4 regions of the Aurantivibrio infirmus genome follow, and region 3 is predicted to be linked to each of the others. Evidence: predicted binding sites of a transcription regulator. Region 3 holds the regulator's gene; each other region holds the start of a gene.

Region 1 (4,055 bases), on a different contig from region 3:
AGAGAATATCCGCAAACCAAATTTTTTAAAAAAGCGTTTCAGCGTTGCTGTGCTATTTCCAGCAAAGATGTTGATAGCGACCGGTATCAAGGCAAAGCATTTGGCGAAGAATTACATCGATTACGAATCCACGCCTTACGAGATTTTAAAAACAGCTTCGATTCAACCTCAACCTCTTTCACATGATATGAATCACAATGAATAACGAAACCAACGAAAACACGCAATCTACCGAAGGTACTCGCAAAGTTGCCTTAGTAACCGGCGCTGCAAGACGCATCGGTGCTGAGATTACACAACACTTACATACAAATGGCTTTAACCTTGTCATTCATTACAATCGATCAGAATCAGATGCGAAGAAGCTCTGCAATCAACTTAATAGCATCCGAAAAAATTCAGCTATCACCATCTGTGCGGATCTTTGTAAAGTCGATACGCTCAAAGCACTGGCAGATGAAGCAAAGCAACACTGGTCTCGCCTCGACGTACTGGTTAACAATGCGTCGAGCTTTTATGCAACCCCGATTGGATCAATTACCGTCGATCACTGGCAAGATCTCATGGGTAGCAATCTGCAAGCGCCCTTGTTTTTAAGCCAAGCTTGCGCGGCTTATTTAGGGGAAACGCAAGGCTGCATAATAAACATTGCCGATATTCATGGTGAGCGGCCTCTTTCTGATCACCCAGTTTATTGCATCGCGAAGGCAGGCAATATCATGCTTACCAAATCACTTGCAAAAGATTTGGCACCCAAGGTTCGAGTTAACGGAATCTCGCCCGGTGCAATTTTATGGCCAGAAGATAGCGCAGAGTTAGAAAATGAAATCAAAGCATCTATTACAAAAAAGATAGCATTAAAAAAAATAGGTGAGCCTAGCGACATAGCCAGAACTATAAACTTTTTAGTCAGTGACGCGCCCTATATTACCGGGCAAATTATCGCTGTTGATGGTGGACGCAACTTGGTAAGTTAAACCGGCTTACAAACTTGTCACTTAATATAATTTAAAACCGACTTGGAATTCACTTGGAAAATTCAGTAAGTATAGGCGGCACGTCATCTATTGATGACGTCAACCAAACGACGATGAGCAGCCTCGAGGCGCAGGAAGTTTATTCACGCTGGCGCGGCTTAAAGCCTGCCGAACAAGTAGCCTTCGACCTAATTGCAGACAAAATCAGTGGCCAAGCTATATTGGATATTGGCGTTGGTGGTGGTCGAACAGTAGAAGCGCTTAACGAACTTAGCAAGGACTATATCGGCGTAGATTACTCTGCCGAAATGGTGGCGCTCTGCCAAAAACAATTTCCCTATATTGAATTTCGACATGTTGATGCGCGAGATTTATCTCAGTTTAAGGACAATTCGTTTTCTCTGGTCGTTTTCGCCTGTGAAGGAATTTGCATGGTAGACCACGAAGGTAGACTGAAAATTTTGAGAGAAGTAAGGCGGATACTTAAATCAACGGGATATTTTATATTCTCGACTTTCAACCAAGAATCGCATGCCCACGACAGGCCGTTTCTATTTCCAGAATTTGAACTCTCCCTCAACCCCGCAAAGCTTTTAGTTCGCGCTTTTCGTTTCTGCAAGCTCACGACAGTACGTTATCTTAATCGCCGTAGGTATAAGAAGCTAGATTTTCGAGGCGCCGAGTACTCCATCATCAATGATATTTTTCATAATTACTCGACGATGATCTACTACATTTCCTTGCAGCAACAATTGATGCAGCTCGAAAATATCGGCTTTGCGAAAAACCCCAAGGCGCTCGATTTAAAAGGACAAATTGTCACTAAAAGTACTCCTGACGACACCCTAACTTTTATCGTACAAAAATAATGCCTCCAAAGCCTTCCGGTATTTGATATAGATATTTTCTTGATCCAGATCAATTAATTTTATTTTTGTCTTCCCAGATAATTGAAATACGCAAACCTACCCCAAAGATAGTTACTGCAATATAAATCGGGCAATTCCCGCTTTCGACATTAATATTGGAGGTTTACTATGAATCTTGTCCCCCGTCAGTCACTGTTTGATATCGATTCAATTTTCGATAATTTCTGGTCGCCTTCCAGACGCGATATGGAATCTACCAGTAGTGCTTTCGCTCCTCGCGTTGATGTGCTTGATACAGCCGATCATATTGAAATTAGCGCCGAGTTGCCGGGCGTTAAAAAGGAAGATATTCATGTCACGTTGGATAATGGCATTCTAACCTTAAGCGCGGAAAGTCATCAGGAAAACAAAGAAGAAAAGGACGGAAAAATTGTTCGCCAAGAGCGGCGATACGGCAAATACAGCCGTAGCTTTGACCTGGGTGATAGCGTAAAAGAAAGTGATGTTAACGCTTCTTTTGAAGATGGAATCCTAAAGCTTAAGGCACCTAAAGCGACACGAAAAACCTCTGAAGCCCGTCGCATAAATATAGCCTAGAAAATTATTCACGAGACCAAAATTTGGTCTCGTGAACCTTGGAGATCAAAAATGAACGTTGATATTGCAAAAAATACTCTACTACTACTACAAGCGGAGCTACTCGAACGTATTGAAAAAATTGGAATCGACCTACGAAGAGAACACGATAAGTCCTCTACCGAACAGAGTATAGAAAGGGAAAATGAGGAAGTTCTTGTAGATCTAAACACCGAAGCCGAAAATGAGCTAAGTTTAATTAAACGTGCATTAACCAAGATAGAAAATGGGCGGTATGGTTTCTGCGAACAATGCGATCAACCCATAAATGAAGATCGTCTAAAAATTATTGCTTACGCTAAATTTTGTGAGAATTGTATGAGTTGATAATTAATCATTGAGGCCTCACTTAACATTAATTCAAGAAATAATGCCTCTACGTCTAAACGTATACAAAAGAATGAGCACGCCAAAAGCCGCTGCTATATGTTTGAGAGAATGCCCACTAATAAACCCAAGAAATGCGTCAACCTCACTATCAAACTGTTCAAGCAGTTTCGCAATAATATAAAACGCAAATAAATACCAATATCCTGATTTGTGGCTAAATTTAGACGGCAAAAAAACTAACATAATGGGAATAAGTAATAAGGGGAGGAATTGAACAAGGGCGTAAAACCTTAAATCTCCCCTACCTTGTAACTCTGTAAAATGCCAATACAGTACGCTGAGTCCACCACTTACGATGAGAGGCAGCAAAGAAAACCTTGCTAGTCGAATCGAAACTGTTTCCCCAACGACGACTGAAAATAATGACATGAAGGCAATTGTCATGGGCAACCTATCCCATACCAATGTTTGATTGTTGGGTAGCAAATGATAGTAGCCCGACCCAAACGCAACCAAGGTCACGCCAAGAAAAAATATCCCATATGCAGACTTAATTTCTGGCAATATTTTTAGATTGTTTAATACATAAAGCTGTATTAAACCGACAATACCTACCAATAAAAAAAGCGAATTAGAGACTACGTTCCAAAAGTTGCTGACATTCAGAATCGTTTCGCGATCTATAAATAAATGGTAATTGGGATCTTGTGGAACAGTCGGCACAAAAACACCTACCACGACGATAAACGCCACGACCAGTGCGATCAATCCGACAATAACTCGCGATTCTATAGGCTGTTTCATCTCACTTGCTTTTAGTCATTCAAGCGCCGAACAAATTGTTCTACATTAATAACGACGTCATCTTCACCTACACCGTCAAAAGGGTTCTCGAGATGATCTTGTATATTCGACAAACTCACTAACACTAAGGAAAACAACACCGGCATTACGTAAGTAAGATAAGGGGAATACTCTAATGCTTGAAATGCGAAATAAGGACCATAGAGCACTGGCAGAATAGAAATAAATATACCGCTAAACGCGCGCAGGGTTCGAGGCGTTCGGTACTGAAAAATGTGTTTTGCGTCTTCAAAAGCAAGGAACATTTTACTTAAATATTGATTGCAACGAGAAACCTCCCCGCTTGCCAAGCCATTCGCCCTTAGATCTTCCTTGATAAACCTAGAGATATCAGAGAATGCCTTATATACCGCTTCTTCATTGATTCGTGACTGTTCAA
Region 2 (4,055 bases), on a different contig from region 3:
GTAAATCCAGGGCTATAGAAGGGGCGCTATTGTAGCGGAAAATTAAGGGAGGGTGAATGCCGGAAGATTAATGTGGAATTAAAAAAGCCGGAGTAACTTTTTGTTAATCCGGCTTTTAGTTATGTATTGCGAGGCTTATGTGGCTAAAACTAAGGGGTTTACGACTTAGGAATAACGCGCACTATGCCCTTGCCTTCGGTAGCGACATAAATAAAACCGTCGGGGCCTTGGCGAACGTTGCGAACTCGGCCAATATCTTCCATCACTGGTGTTGCGGAAGTCACTGCGTTGCCTTCGACTTTACATAACGCGAGATAACGAAATTTTAACGAGCCTGCTAATACATTGCCTTTCCAATCCGGATACTTATCGCTCGTCACAAAAGTCATCCCGGAGGGGGCAATAGACGGTACCCAATACCAAATCGGGGATTCCATGCCTTCGCGTTCGGTTCCTTTGGCAAATTCAGTTCCGCTGTAATTGATGCCGTAACTTAAAATTGGCCAGCCGTAATTCGCACCCGCTTTAATAATATTTATTTCGTCACCGCCGCGGGGGCCATGTTCGTGAACCCAAATGTCACCGCTTACGGGATTTTTTGCCATGCCTTGTGGATTGCGATGACCATAAGAAAACACTGCTTCTTTAGCCCCTGCTTTGCCGATAAAAGGATTGTCTTGGGGAATTTTTCCGTCGTCATGTAAGCGATAAATTTTTCCGCCATCACGAGTAATATCTTGCGGATTGTCATCACGTTGTCCGCGCTCACCGATAGAGAAAAATAAATAGCCGTCGTTATCAAATTCAATACGGCTTCCATAATGTTGTCGTGCCCCGGTATTTGGCCCAGCCTTGTACAACACTTCTTGTTCAACGAGGGAGTTGCCTTGCAACTTCGCACGCATGATCGCGGTATGGCTTCCACGCCCTTCTCCTTCGGGGCTTGAATACGAAATATAAATCCAACCATTGTCGGTGTAGTTTGGGTGCAGTTCGATATCGAGCAAACCACCTTGGCCATTGGCATGAACTTCGGGTACGCCAGCGATGGTTTTGCTGGGCTTCTCGTCACCTGCTCGATATAGCTCTCCGGCGCGATTAGTTACAAGCATGTCGCCGTCTGGCAGCCACACCATGCCCCAGGGGACAGCAATGTCGTCAATGATCGTTTCGGTGGTGTAGTCGGCAGCAAAGGACAAAGTTGAAAAGAGAAACAGAGTACAAAAGCTTAGAATTGTGGTTATTTTTTTCATGGTGCTCTCGGGTAGTTTTTTAGGAGGATGAGTAAAGTGGAGATGGGATAATAGTCTGTATCCGGGAGAATTGGTTCCCCAAATTCGGATATTTTATATGGTCACGTAAAGAAAGGTTTAAAGATCTCTCGATAAACTAAATGCCCCGCGGACCTGACCGAGAGAGTAGCCGGTCGCTTCATCATCTGGATAAAATTCCTTAATTGCTAGGCTCAACTTGTGATCAATTGTTTCTCCGTGACAAAGCAAACATATACTTTCGACTTTTTGCGCTTTTAAAAATCGAAATTGACCATCGATGATCTCAGCGTGCTGTAAATTATCCGACGATATCGCGGCTATTGGTTGCTGATCAAATTGCTCTAAAATTTTTTCCTCCCAATCGCTGGGTATCGCAGATTGTTTGTTGCGAGGTTTTAAACTGACACGTTTTACTTGCCAGCCACTTTCAAGACTTATTTTTTTTGTGATCATAGGTGCAGTGATCGAGCAAACTTGAATGGCCGCGATTGATCCTTGTTCTTCGATTGTCTTCTTTAATGTTGGTTTTAATTCAGCAACAAATTTACCGACGATAGTCTCTGCCTCAGCTTCCAAGGTCCTTAGGTTTTCCTCCGTTGCTAAATTTTCTACGGTTCTAAAAGAAGTGGGGTCAGAATTTTTTTGGCCGCAGCTGACCAAGGCAACGCAAAATAGCGCCAAGCCAAGCAGTTTCAATAAGATTTGCATTTTTATCTTCCTCAATCTATCTGCGTTCAGGGTAGCGTGTACCCTACCTTAAATTGTTGACACAAAACAATCGCTCGGTCGTTAGTTTTAAAAGACCAAGCGATCGACGAAGATAATACTTTTGATTCAGGTATTTTGCGTCTCAAAGGCTCGATAAAATGAGATTGTTTTATGCGTTGAGAGTTATTAGAAAGTGATCGTAAAGAAAAGAGCAGGGTATTTTCCGCATCTAGAAAATAATCCTGCTCTCATTTTTAGCGCTTATTTATTTACATTGTGTTTTAACCCAGTTTTGGCAATTAGCGCTATTTACCGGGCGAGTGAGACTGCGAGCGGTGTCATTCTCATTGCCACTAGGGCCGCAGATAATTCTGGCGGTACTGCAGCCAGAGCTAATGTTGTCTGCCCCCGCGCCGCCAATCAGGAAGTCATTATTTCCCTTTAGGTCTCTAATGACGTCATTGCCGCTGCCGCCATTTGTCAAGGAACGATTTCCGGTGGAACCAACAACTACATCCGAACCCGATTCACCGAAGCTGTAATTCAAATCACCTTTATTAGCATCGATCCAATCGACGCCACTACCGCCATGAATCTTATCGCGGCCGTTTCCGCCCTTGATGAGATCGTTGCCGCCACCGCCATAGATCGCGAGCCGGTAGCCATTGTAAATAAAAGGGTACAAGGAAATCTTTCCGTTCCCGCAAGAAAAGGTGGTGGTTTTAGTAAGCACTTGTACCTGATCATCCTTATCGCCGAGACATAAATTGGCATTTTCCTGCAAGCCATTTCTGCCACTTTTACCATCGACGGTGAAGGCAAAGTATCCTCCTAGACATTCTCCATTGCGGAATACTACCGAGGTCAAGGTTTTTTCTTGTGAGCCCCGAATATCACCCGCACCCAGAAATAATTTATAGGCCCCATCACTAAAATCGAGATTACCGGTTGATCCTTGTGGTGCCATAATTATTCGATTAGATGAGGGACAGTTAGCGTTTTGTGAAAATACCTGTATCGAAATACTAAACAAACAAATTAGTTTAATAAAATTAGTAATTATTTTTTGCATAACGTTGGTTTTCTCCTGTAGTTTCTAAATATCGATTTGTTGTTGAACTTTTTCCAAGGTGCTGGCGGGTAATTGAAATTTTAGCGCTTCAAAATATTCCTTTCGTTGTTCGTAGGGCGTTACGTTGAGAAACTCAACTAGAAATTCTGGCTGCGTTAGAACTGCGAGACTACTCGTCGCGTCAATGCATGGGAAACCGCAGTGCCCAAGCGCGGGAGCCACTGCATCAATCCAGCCGGGCCATTCCAAGTCATGGTAATGCTGTAACGTCCATACTGTTTGGTTAAGAAAATTGGAAGCTTGATGATTCGCTAAGCTTAGTAAAGCTGCACTATACAAGCGCTGATCCGTATCAGGATTCGCCGCTATGCTTGCGACCCACTGAAGACTCTCTTCACTACCGGAGCCTGCGTAAGTGTAGCGTTGCAGTAATAGTTGCGCTTCAATCACAGGTTTCGCTTCTAAGTCCTGTAATAGCTTATCGGGTAAAACTAAGCTGGATAACTCGGGTAAGCGATTGAGTAGCTGCAATAATGTGACTCTATTTATAGCATCATCGGATTCCAGAAGAAGAGTGGAAAAATAGCGCTGTAAATCTGGTTTTGATGTAGCGTTTATTTCGAGCACAGAGCCGATTTCTTCTATCGCTGGGATCAAAATTAAATCATTGACTTGATACAAAGCAGCGGATAATTCTTCTAAGCACTCGTTTCCAGTGCTTTCTAAGCATTGTAAATACAGTTGGTATTGATAGTTTTCAGAAAGTGCCTGTCGCGTTAAACGATCGAGATGGATAATATTCTGGCGGGTGTCGACCTGTTCGAATTTTATTTCAGTTGTTTCTTGCGTAGCTTGGTTATTAGCTAACTCGGTATTTTCATGTCGGTTATTGACGGGGAGAAAAAATTGCTCGGCGGTCTCAGATTTTTGATGTTTTTTGTGTGCAATAAAAATTATATTTTTATAATTAAACTTCCAAAAAATAGTAACCATCAGTAGTA
Region 3 (4,055 bases):
GAAATCGTAAAACTTTGCCTGTATTTGTTGATTCTCATCAATTCGTGCCAACAATTCAGCCACAGATTGTTTAGAATCCTCAGGTTTAAGATCATTTTTCATCACGCTATCTCTTAATTCCTAAACGGCAAAACTTGGGCTGATAATCTGTAGTAAGCATATTTTCATTTTTGATATTTACATTAATAGTTTAGGCTTACAAATTAGCATTTGGTCTTCGTTGTTCTTACAACCCCTTCATAAATAAAAAGGAGGCTTGATAGACCCCTTGGTTTCACAGTAGAGTACTTTCGCTCTCGCGTTGTTTCACCTTAGAGCCGAACTTAGACATTAAATTCAAAATTCGGCGGCCGAATTGTAATCTGAATTGAATTAATATGACCAATTTATTGCCCTCTTCACCCTTAGCTTCAAAAAAATATCGCTCAATTGTTGTACTAACCGGTGCGGGAATTTCTGCTGAGTCGGGTATTAAAACTTTTCGCGCTGCGGACGGACTATGGGAAAACCATCGCATTGATGACGTTGCGACACCGGAAGCTTTTGCTAGAAACCCCGAGCTGGTGCAGCGTTTTTATAATCAACGCAGACAACAGCTACTCGACGGCATTACACCGAATCTTGCTCATCGTGCGCTAGCAGATTTTGCTCAACGACATGAGGGTGAATTCACATTAATTACTCAGAATATAGACGATCTCCACGAAAAAGCCGGAAGTTCCGTAATCCATATGCACGGCGAATTACTAAAATCCCGCTGTCTGAAATCCGGAAAAGTTCAAACCTGTGAAGAAGACATTCTCGTTGACTCCGTTTGTCTCTGTTGCAAACAGCCAGGAACTTTAAGACCGCATATTGTATGGTTTGGTGAAATGCCTCTGTATATGAACGACATTCAGCATGCTCTTGAGGCCTGCGACCTTTTTGTCGCCATAGGTACTTCAGGGAATGTTTACCCTGCCGCTGGCTTTTTTCAGCTAGCCAAAGCAGCTGGGGCGGATACATTAGAGTTGAATCTAGAAGCTTCTGTAAATGGTAGTGCCTTTGATTATTGCTTACAGGGTCCCGCCTCATCACTCGTTCCGGCGATTTTCCAAACTATTAATACCTAATTAGGCTCACCACACCCTTGTTTGGCAAAAAAGAATTTTTGACATCACAAGTCGCTATACCCTACCCTTTTCACCTGTGTGCCATGACTCTATCTTAGGGAATACAATTTTGTGTTAATATCCACGGATTCGGGTCTTTTTTAAAAGTTTAAGTCAATAAAAGTACTAGGTAGTTTACTTATGTCAGAAAGCCCGCTAAAAATAATCCCCACCTGTCATGCCACGCCAAATGTTTCTTGCTCACAGTGCCGACTTGCTTCTATTTGTTTACCGATCAGTTTACACGTCGAAGAAATCGATCAAGTCGACAGTATCATTCAGCGCGGACGCCCCTTACATAAAGGGGATTATTTATACCGAATGGAAGATGAGTTCCATTCGGTATATGCGGTCAGATCAGGGACCATAAAAACCGTTGCCATTACCAATAGCGGTCAGGAACAAGTTACCGGTTTTTACCTGCCGGGCGAAATTCTCGGTTTGGACGGCGTTGGCAACGGGAATCACTCGAATTCCGCTATTGCCCTCGAAACCTCGGCGGTTTGTGAAATACCCTTTAACAAAATGGAAGAATTGGGCAAGCAAGTTCCCAATTTAAATCGTCATTTATTTCGCTTGATGGGAAAAGAAATCACCGCTGACCAGCAGCTGATTACCTTGCTCAGTAAAAACAATGCGGAAGAAAGGGTTGCAACATTACTACTCAGCATTTCTAGTCGAAACGGTCAACGCAAGCTGTCTTTAACGAGCTTCCGCTTACCCATGTCTCGAGCAGATATCGGTAACTATCTTGGTTTGACGGTAGAAACAGTCAGCCGAACGCTAAGTCGCTTTCAAAAAGAAGGCTTAATCGTCGCCGATAAAAAAGATATTCAGATAGTTGACCTAAATGCCCTTCGTAAGATTGCAGATATCAGCTTATTTGATGTCGCTTAAACTATCCTCGGCTTGTCCTTAAAAAATCATCGCCCGACTTTTTCTCTTGACCAAATTAAATACCCTCGCCTCCGCTGCAATTAGGTGAAAAACGCCCAATTAAAAATTCACGAAGAAGTTCCTATGACAACTAAACTCGCTCAGGTTATCGAAGATATCGACGCCGTTAATCAACAAGACCCAAACAAAATTATCGTTTCCGGCAGCCCCTCCTCCAAAGAACTACTGTATTCTCGCCGCATGAGCGAGCGGCTATCTGAGTTTGAGCCTAAAGCTTCTGAACACTTGAGTATTGCAGCACATGGTCAACATATCGCACGCTGGAAAATCCCTCGTTCGTCCTATGAAAAGACTCGAGCAGGTTACCTTAAATGGAGAAAAGATCTCGGGGTGTATCATGGCGAACAACTCGCATTGATCATGGCAGCACGAGACTACTCCAACGCCGATATTGAGAGAGTAAAAAAAATAGTTGGCAAAAAGGGGATTAAATCGGACCCAGAAATTCAAACCCTAGAAGATGTTATTTGTTTGGTTTTTATCGAACACTATCTCGAGGCTTTCGCTCTAGAACATGAAAAAGAGAAAATAATCGATATTATTCGCAAGACCTGGACGAAAATGTCAGATCGAGGCCAGCAAGCAGCACTTAAAATCTCGTTGCCGGATCAACTAAACTTGCTAGTTGGTCAGGCGTTAAATTGATCAAAACGAACAAAATCACCGCACCGGCTCCGATTTCTCCAAACAATATGTAATGGGAAATCACCGAGTTTAAGCTCATTCAAATCTCATATAGCGAGCCGCCAATCGTTCGATTTGCGAGCAATTTTTTACCGCAATCCGACACCAAATCGGATAAATACCCGCCAAAGCGATCAAATATCGCCCAAATAGATGCTTTACATTCCGCTTAACAGTTCTCTACGAAACTCCATTCTTATAACCGAAAGCATGGGATGCCTCAGTAGATATGCCGAAATTTTGGTCAAATGTGGTATAAAAACGACCGTTTAAGAATATTTTGTTAAGACTAAAGTATTAGCGTTGACTTGTTTTTCACCTGTGATATACATCACGTCACATATGCGAATTACTTTTAATACCCATTCAGTTTTATAGGACATGACAATGAAAAAGTTAATCGGCCTTTTAGTTTTATTTGGAGTCGCACTCCCCGCTCTAGGCTGCGACGAAGCTTGTTTGAAAAACCGAGCATCTGCCACGCACAACATTGAGTTTCCTGGTTACCTAACTTGGAAATTCTGTGAAGACACTAAGGCGTCTTTCATGGAAGGTGACATCCCTAGCCTTCAGAATTACCGCAACAAGCGTCTAAACATCAAGCACAAGAACCGAATGAAGAATATCCAGTCTTTCGTAGAACAGCGCAAAGAGTGGCTCCAAGAGTGCGACAAGTACATGCAGCTGACAGACCATGGCCGCATCTTCAAAGACAGCAAAACGACTGGAGAAGTATTCGAGTCAATGGACGCAGTCTCTAAAGAGCTTGCTTCGCTAATCCAAGGCGCTACTTATGTTTCTGCGGAAGGTGGATCTGATAATGAAGTTGTGGCGAGTAAGTTTGATCAGCTGTTCAAATTAGTTGATGACCACAAGACTATGATGATGATCAAAGGTCAATTTGTAACCAACTGATAGCTGGCTTTATCGTGAGGATTGCCGATTGGGAATACTCAAGCTGACTGGAAATTATTCGTATGATCACGCCACAGCGCTTTTTGTAAGCTGGGCGACTATAAAACAGGCCCTTGATGACCTCATCAAGGGCTTTTTTTTAAACAATATTTAGCTTTTTTGACTTCCGCCCTGACAATCTGGTGACGCAGGGACAAATTGAGGAGAGTCTTGCCACTCTTGAGGAGAGTATGTGTGGAGAGCTAGCGCATGAACGCCTCCAGCAAGCTGGTTCTCTAGTAGTTTATAGATCATCTGATGGCGCTGTACCTGACGCAAGCTTTCAAACGCTTCAGAGACTAAAGCAAT
Region 4 (4,055 bases), on a different contig from region 3:
ATTCACTAGTAAGCTGGCAGCGCCATGGATACCCGACCATAGATAGGCATTGATCTCTTCAATTGGCCCCGGCGCAATCTTCCCAGATTTTTGCGCTAGCAATACGATAGAGAAAAAACGATTGAAAGTGGTATTGGCAATGTTCTGCAAATCGACATAAGGACTGAAATCCGCAACGACGCCGCCAAACATTAGATTAAACTTTGTTGGTTCCGCTAAAGCAAAATCGATATAAGCGCGTGCCCCCGCAGTAATTTGATCGATAATATCATCTCCGCTTTCAGCGATGTATTTATCAAGGTAGTTTAATAACTCTAAATATCCTTCTGTTGCGATCGCCGCTAACAAAGAACTCTTGGTGGAAAAGTGGCGATAAGGTGCGGTAGGAGATACTCCGGCCTCGCGAGCCAAAGCACGAAGACTCAGCTTTTCCGTTCCTTCATCATCTATTCGACGGCACGCTGTTCTAATTAGCGTTTTCTTCAAATCGCCGTGGTGATAGGATTTGTCGGCTTTATGAGTCGGGTTTTTAACCGGAAATTCAGAGTTAAAGTTTTGACTGGATTCTATTGATGCAGTGGTGAGGCTAGACATAGTTATTACCTGTATTAAATGTTTTATTTACCGATAGCTGGATCCCCTAGTGCTATATATCTCTCTCGGGGATCAGGTTTTATCTTCAAAAGAAAGTTTGTAGGCCCTCGAATCGTGTAGTACCAATGAAAAATTAGTATCCGGTATTAATTCCTTGTACGTGGCGTTCTTGAAATTGGATTAGATAAAAAGGTAACTTTACGCTCACAATTGTCGGGGTTCCCAACATTAATTTACTTGCTTCCTCTCTTGGTCAAACAGGGGGGGATGCATGGAATAAGACGTTCACATTCAATACGTGAGAATTTTGAAAATAGTTTCACAGTGAATAAAATTCAGTTCGTCCGTGACGATGAAAGCCAACAAGAGAGTATCAATTGAATAAGCAAGACATAGTGGTGATTTGCGATGACTCAGAACAAGCTTCAATCGCAGAGGCTTTCGCGTCGACACATAAATTGGCTTGCGTTTCCTCCAGTTATGAGCCTCAACTGGATCGAGAGGGTGAAGGTTTATCTAGTGTTCTGGCTTTGGTTTATAAAAAAAACGGAGTAGTGTTGCGCAATTTGAGCGATATGGCGATGGGGGACGTTTCGGTCGACTTTGTAGAGGGTAAGCTGGGTTTTCGCCGAAGACAGCAATCTTTTCAGTCAGACTTGGCGAAAGCAGTCGGTGTCCAAAGTAAAATAAAGCCTAAGGTATGGGATCTTACTGCAGGGTTTGGATCAGACGGTTTCGGTCTGGCTTGTCTTGGCTGTTGCGTAAAGTTTATTGAGAGAAACTCGGTAGTCTATTGCTTGTTGGAAAGTGGTTTAGCGAAAGCAAAAAATTATGCAGAACTAAATAATGATGCTGAACTCGTCGAGATCCTGTCGCGAATAGAATTAACGAATGCGGAAAGTAAAGATTCATTGCGTTTGCTAAACGCAGAAAAACCGGATGTGATTTATATCGATCCGATGTTTCCAGAAAGAAGTAAATCTGCAAAAGTAAAAAAAGGTATGCAGGTTTTTCATCAGCTAGTGGGCGCAGATGGTGATTCTTCGGAGTTGCTTGAGCTTGCTTTGCAAGCCGCGGTTTATCGCGTTGTTGTAAAGCGGCCATTGCATGCAGAACTCTTGTCGGCGCATAGACCTAGCCATCAGATCAAAGGAAAAACGATACGTTTTGACGTGTATACTTTGAAGTCCTTAAAAGATTGGCGAGAAAGCTAAAATTATTTTTTCTCAGTAAAAAACTGTATGCCTCGATAAAGTAAAAACCTCACTTCCGCCACAACGGCCAATAAAAAACCGAGACCAATTAATGAGATGCTTAATAGAGCCATCAATTCTTGTTTAAGGGACGGAACAATAAGAACGTTAGCGCAATAAAGCAATACAAACCCGAGAAAGAAAATCGAAGCACCTAATTTAAATTGCTTGAAACTAAGATCGGCTGAATTAAGTTCTTTTTTATTTTTGCTTTGATTTTTAATGCTTGTCATTTTTGGGTCCGACGATGGCTTTGGCCCACCGAACTTACACATGTTAAATTTTGTCTATTTGCTTAACAGTATGGCAAAGGATTTTTTGGTCCGCCAAGTTTAGCGGCGTCTTTTTCATCATTTACCGCTCTTTACATTCCAGCTCGCACACAAACCACTATATATATTGCTATAAAGAGCTATAAAGTCTAAGTGATGTTTAATTTTATTCTGCATTGATCTGTCAACTAAACAACAAATCGACAAATTGTGAAGTCTATTGAAGCAGGTCAATAGAATCCAAACTAAGGTATGGTAGTGTCTATTAACTACTGACCGGAGGTGAACGATGCACCCAACACAGTCACAGTTAAATGCCGACCACTATAACTTTTTACGCTTGTTGCGTTGCCTAGAAGCTGAATTGACCTGCTATGAAGCGGACCAAGCTGGCAAAGCTAAGCTGTCAACAATTCTAGATATATTCGATTACGTTCAGGTCTACCCCGAGAAATTTCATCATCCAATAGAAGATTTGGTCTTCGAGCTTTTGCTTGTTAAGCAAGTAGAGCATTCCGATGAGCTTTGGGGGATTAAATCAGAACATAAAAAACTTGAGCAGCTGACGCATAACGCGGCGCAGCTTTTTACATCTATCGCGAACGACACGGTTGTTCCTGTCGCGGATTTAGTGGCAGCGTCAAAAATATTTATTGCGCGGCAAGTTGATCATATTAATCGAGAGAATCGCTTAGTATACCCACTGCTCGATAAAAATATTTCTGATGATGAGTGGGATGCAATAACGGAAAAGGTGAGGGTGGGCAGGGACCCGCTATTTAATGATGCAGTAAAATCAGAATACAAAAACCTGTATAAAGCGATTATTCAAGCCGAAAGAGGCGTTGCAATTGATAGCTATGCTAAACCAATAGAAAAACGAGCATTGACACTCTAAAAATAAATCATTGCTTCCATTTTTCTGCGGAATCTCTATCCGACGATTTAGCGTCAACCCATCGTTCACCTGAGGTGGTGGTTTCTTTTTTCCAAAACTGCGCGCGGGTTTTCAAGTAATCCATGATAAAGCGACAAGCGAGGAAGGCTTCTTCGCGATGGGCGCTGCTCACGCCGACAAAAACTATTTGATCGTCAGCGGCTAGTTTGCCAACTCGGTGAATAACCTTTATCTGGTCTAAGCGCCAGCGTTGTTTCGCTTCAGAAATGATTTCGGCCAGCGATTGCTCAGTCATGCCTGGGTAATATTCCAGCGTCATTCCGGTTATTTTTTCGTTGCCGTCAAGGTCACGTACTAAGCCGGTGAAGGTGACTATCGCGCCCGGAGATCGTGAGTTTTTCTTTAGTGCGGCGTATTCATCACCTAAATCAAAATCTTCTTCTTGGATTCTAATCATAACTACCCTCCCGTTACTGGTGGGTAAAATGCAATTTCGTCATCGTCGTTAAGCGCGGTAGAAAAGTTTGCGACGGTGTGATTGACGGCCACTAAAATACTTTTTTCCGCCAACGTCGTTTGCCATTTTTCACCGCGCAGACCGAGAAACGATACTAGCTGCTGGATCGTCGAAATGTCTTTTTCGAAATCTAGTTCTTCTCTATCGATTTCTAGCGCTTCTTTTATTCGCGCAAAATATAAAATTGTGATGCTCATGATTTTGAATCGCTTATTCGGAAGGTCGTTATTTACTTGTCCAATTTCCAGATTTTCCGCCGGTTTTTTCCAATAATTTTATCTCGCCAATTACCATCCCCTTATCAACACTTTTACACATATCATAAATCGTTAGTGCTGCGACGGATGCTGCGCTCAGAGCTTCCATCTCTACGCCGGTTTTGCCACGAAGTTTACACGTCGCTTCAATGAGTACGGTATTGTCATCGGTGTTGGGGGTGAGCTCTACTTTTATGGATGTGAGCATTAAGGGATGACAAAGCGGGATCAAATCGGAACATTTTTTTGCCGCTTGAATACCCG

Evidence for each region. The regulator FNR, encoded in region 3, switches genes on or off when oxygen is low (the NO sensors DNR and NnrR bind a similar motif). The targets are predictions, from matches to a motif close to TTGATNNNNATCAA.
Region 1: the regulator FNR is predicted to act here: its motif matches at 1,886-1,899, upstream of ACYUCY_RS15490 (Hsp20/alpha crystallin family protein).
Region 2: the regulator FNR is predicted to act here: its motif matches at 2,039-2,052, upstream of ACYUCY_RS14480 (Tll0287-like domain-containing protein).
Region 4: the regulator FNR is predicted to act here: its motif matches at 2,340-2,353, upstream of ACYUCY_RS09565 (hemerythrin domain-containing protein).

What each region holds. Positions count from the first base shown of each region.
Region 1 is NZ_BAAFSK010000007.1:42,183-46,237, reverse strand. It holds gene ACYUCY_RS15505 (multifunctional CCA addition/repair protein) at 1-186, shown strand, start outside; gene ACYUCY_RS15500 (pteridine reductase) at 198-977, shown strand; gene ACYUCY_RS15495 (class I SAM-dependent methyltransferase) at 1,031-1,846, shown strand; gene ACYUCY_RS15490 (Hsp20/alpha crystallin family protein) at 2,015-2,443, shown strand; gene ACYUCY_RS15485 (TraR/DksA family transcriptional regulator) at 2,495-2,809, shown strand; gene ACYUCY_RS15480 (hypothetical protein) at 2,843-3,616, opposite strand; gene ACYUCY_RS15475 (hypothetical protein) at 3,628-4,055, opposite strand, start outside.
Region 2 is NZ_BAAFSK010000006.1:159,265-163,319, reverse strand. It holds gene ACYUCY_RS14485 (PQQ-dependent sugar dehydrogenase) at 159-1,253, opposite strand; gene ACYUCY_RS14480 (Tll0287-like domain-containing protein) at 1,371-1,982, opposite strand; gene ACYUCY_RS14475 (calcium-binding protein) at 2,248-3,054, opposite strand; gene ACYUCY_RS14470 (hypothetical protein) at 3,079-4,055, opposite strand, start outside.
Region 3 is NZ_BAAFSK010000003.1:448,245-452,299, forward strand. It holds gene ACYUCY_RS08740 (GGDEF domain-containing protein) at 1-102, opposite strand, end outside; gene cobB (Sir2 family NAD+-dependent deacetylase) at 378-1,112, shown strand; gene fnr (fumarate/nitrate reduction transcriptional regulator Fnr) at 1,293-2,048, shown strand; gene ACYUCY_RS08755 (DUF4202 domain-containing protein) at 2,172-2,753, shown strand; gene ACYUCY_RS08760 (hypothetical protein) at 3,180-3,707, shown strand; gene ACYUCY_RS08765 (BolA family protein) at 3,858-4,055, opposite strand, start outside.
Region 4 is NZ_BAAFSK010000004.1:25,691-29,745, reverse strand. It holds gene ACYUCY_RS09580 (TetR/AcrR family transcriptional regulator) at 1-594, opposite strand, end outside; gene ACYUCY_RS09575 (class I SAM-dependent methyltransferase) at 972-1,808, shown strand; gene ACYUCY_RS09570 (hypothetical protein) at 1,811-2,080, opposite strand; gene ACYUCY_RS09565 (hemerythrin domain-containing protein) at 2,409-3,017, shown strand; gene moaE (molybdopterin synthase catalytic subunit MoaE) at 3,025-3,474, opposite strand; gene moaD (molybdopterin converting factor subunit 1) at 3,477-3,731, opposite strand; gene moaC (cyclic pyranopterin monophosphate synthase MoaC) at 3,760-4,055, opposite strand, start outside.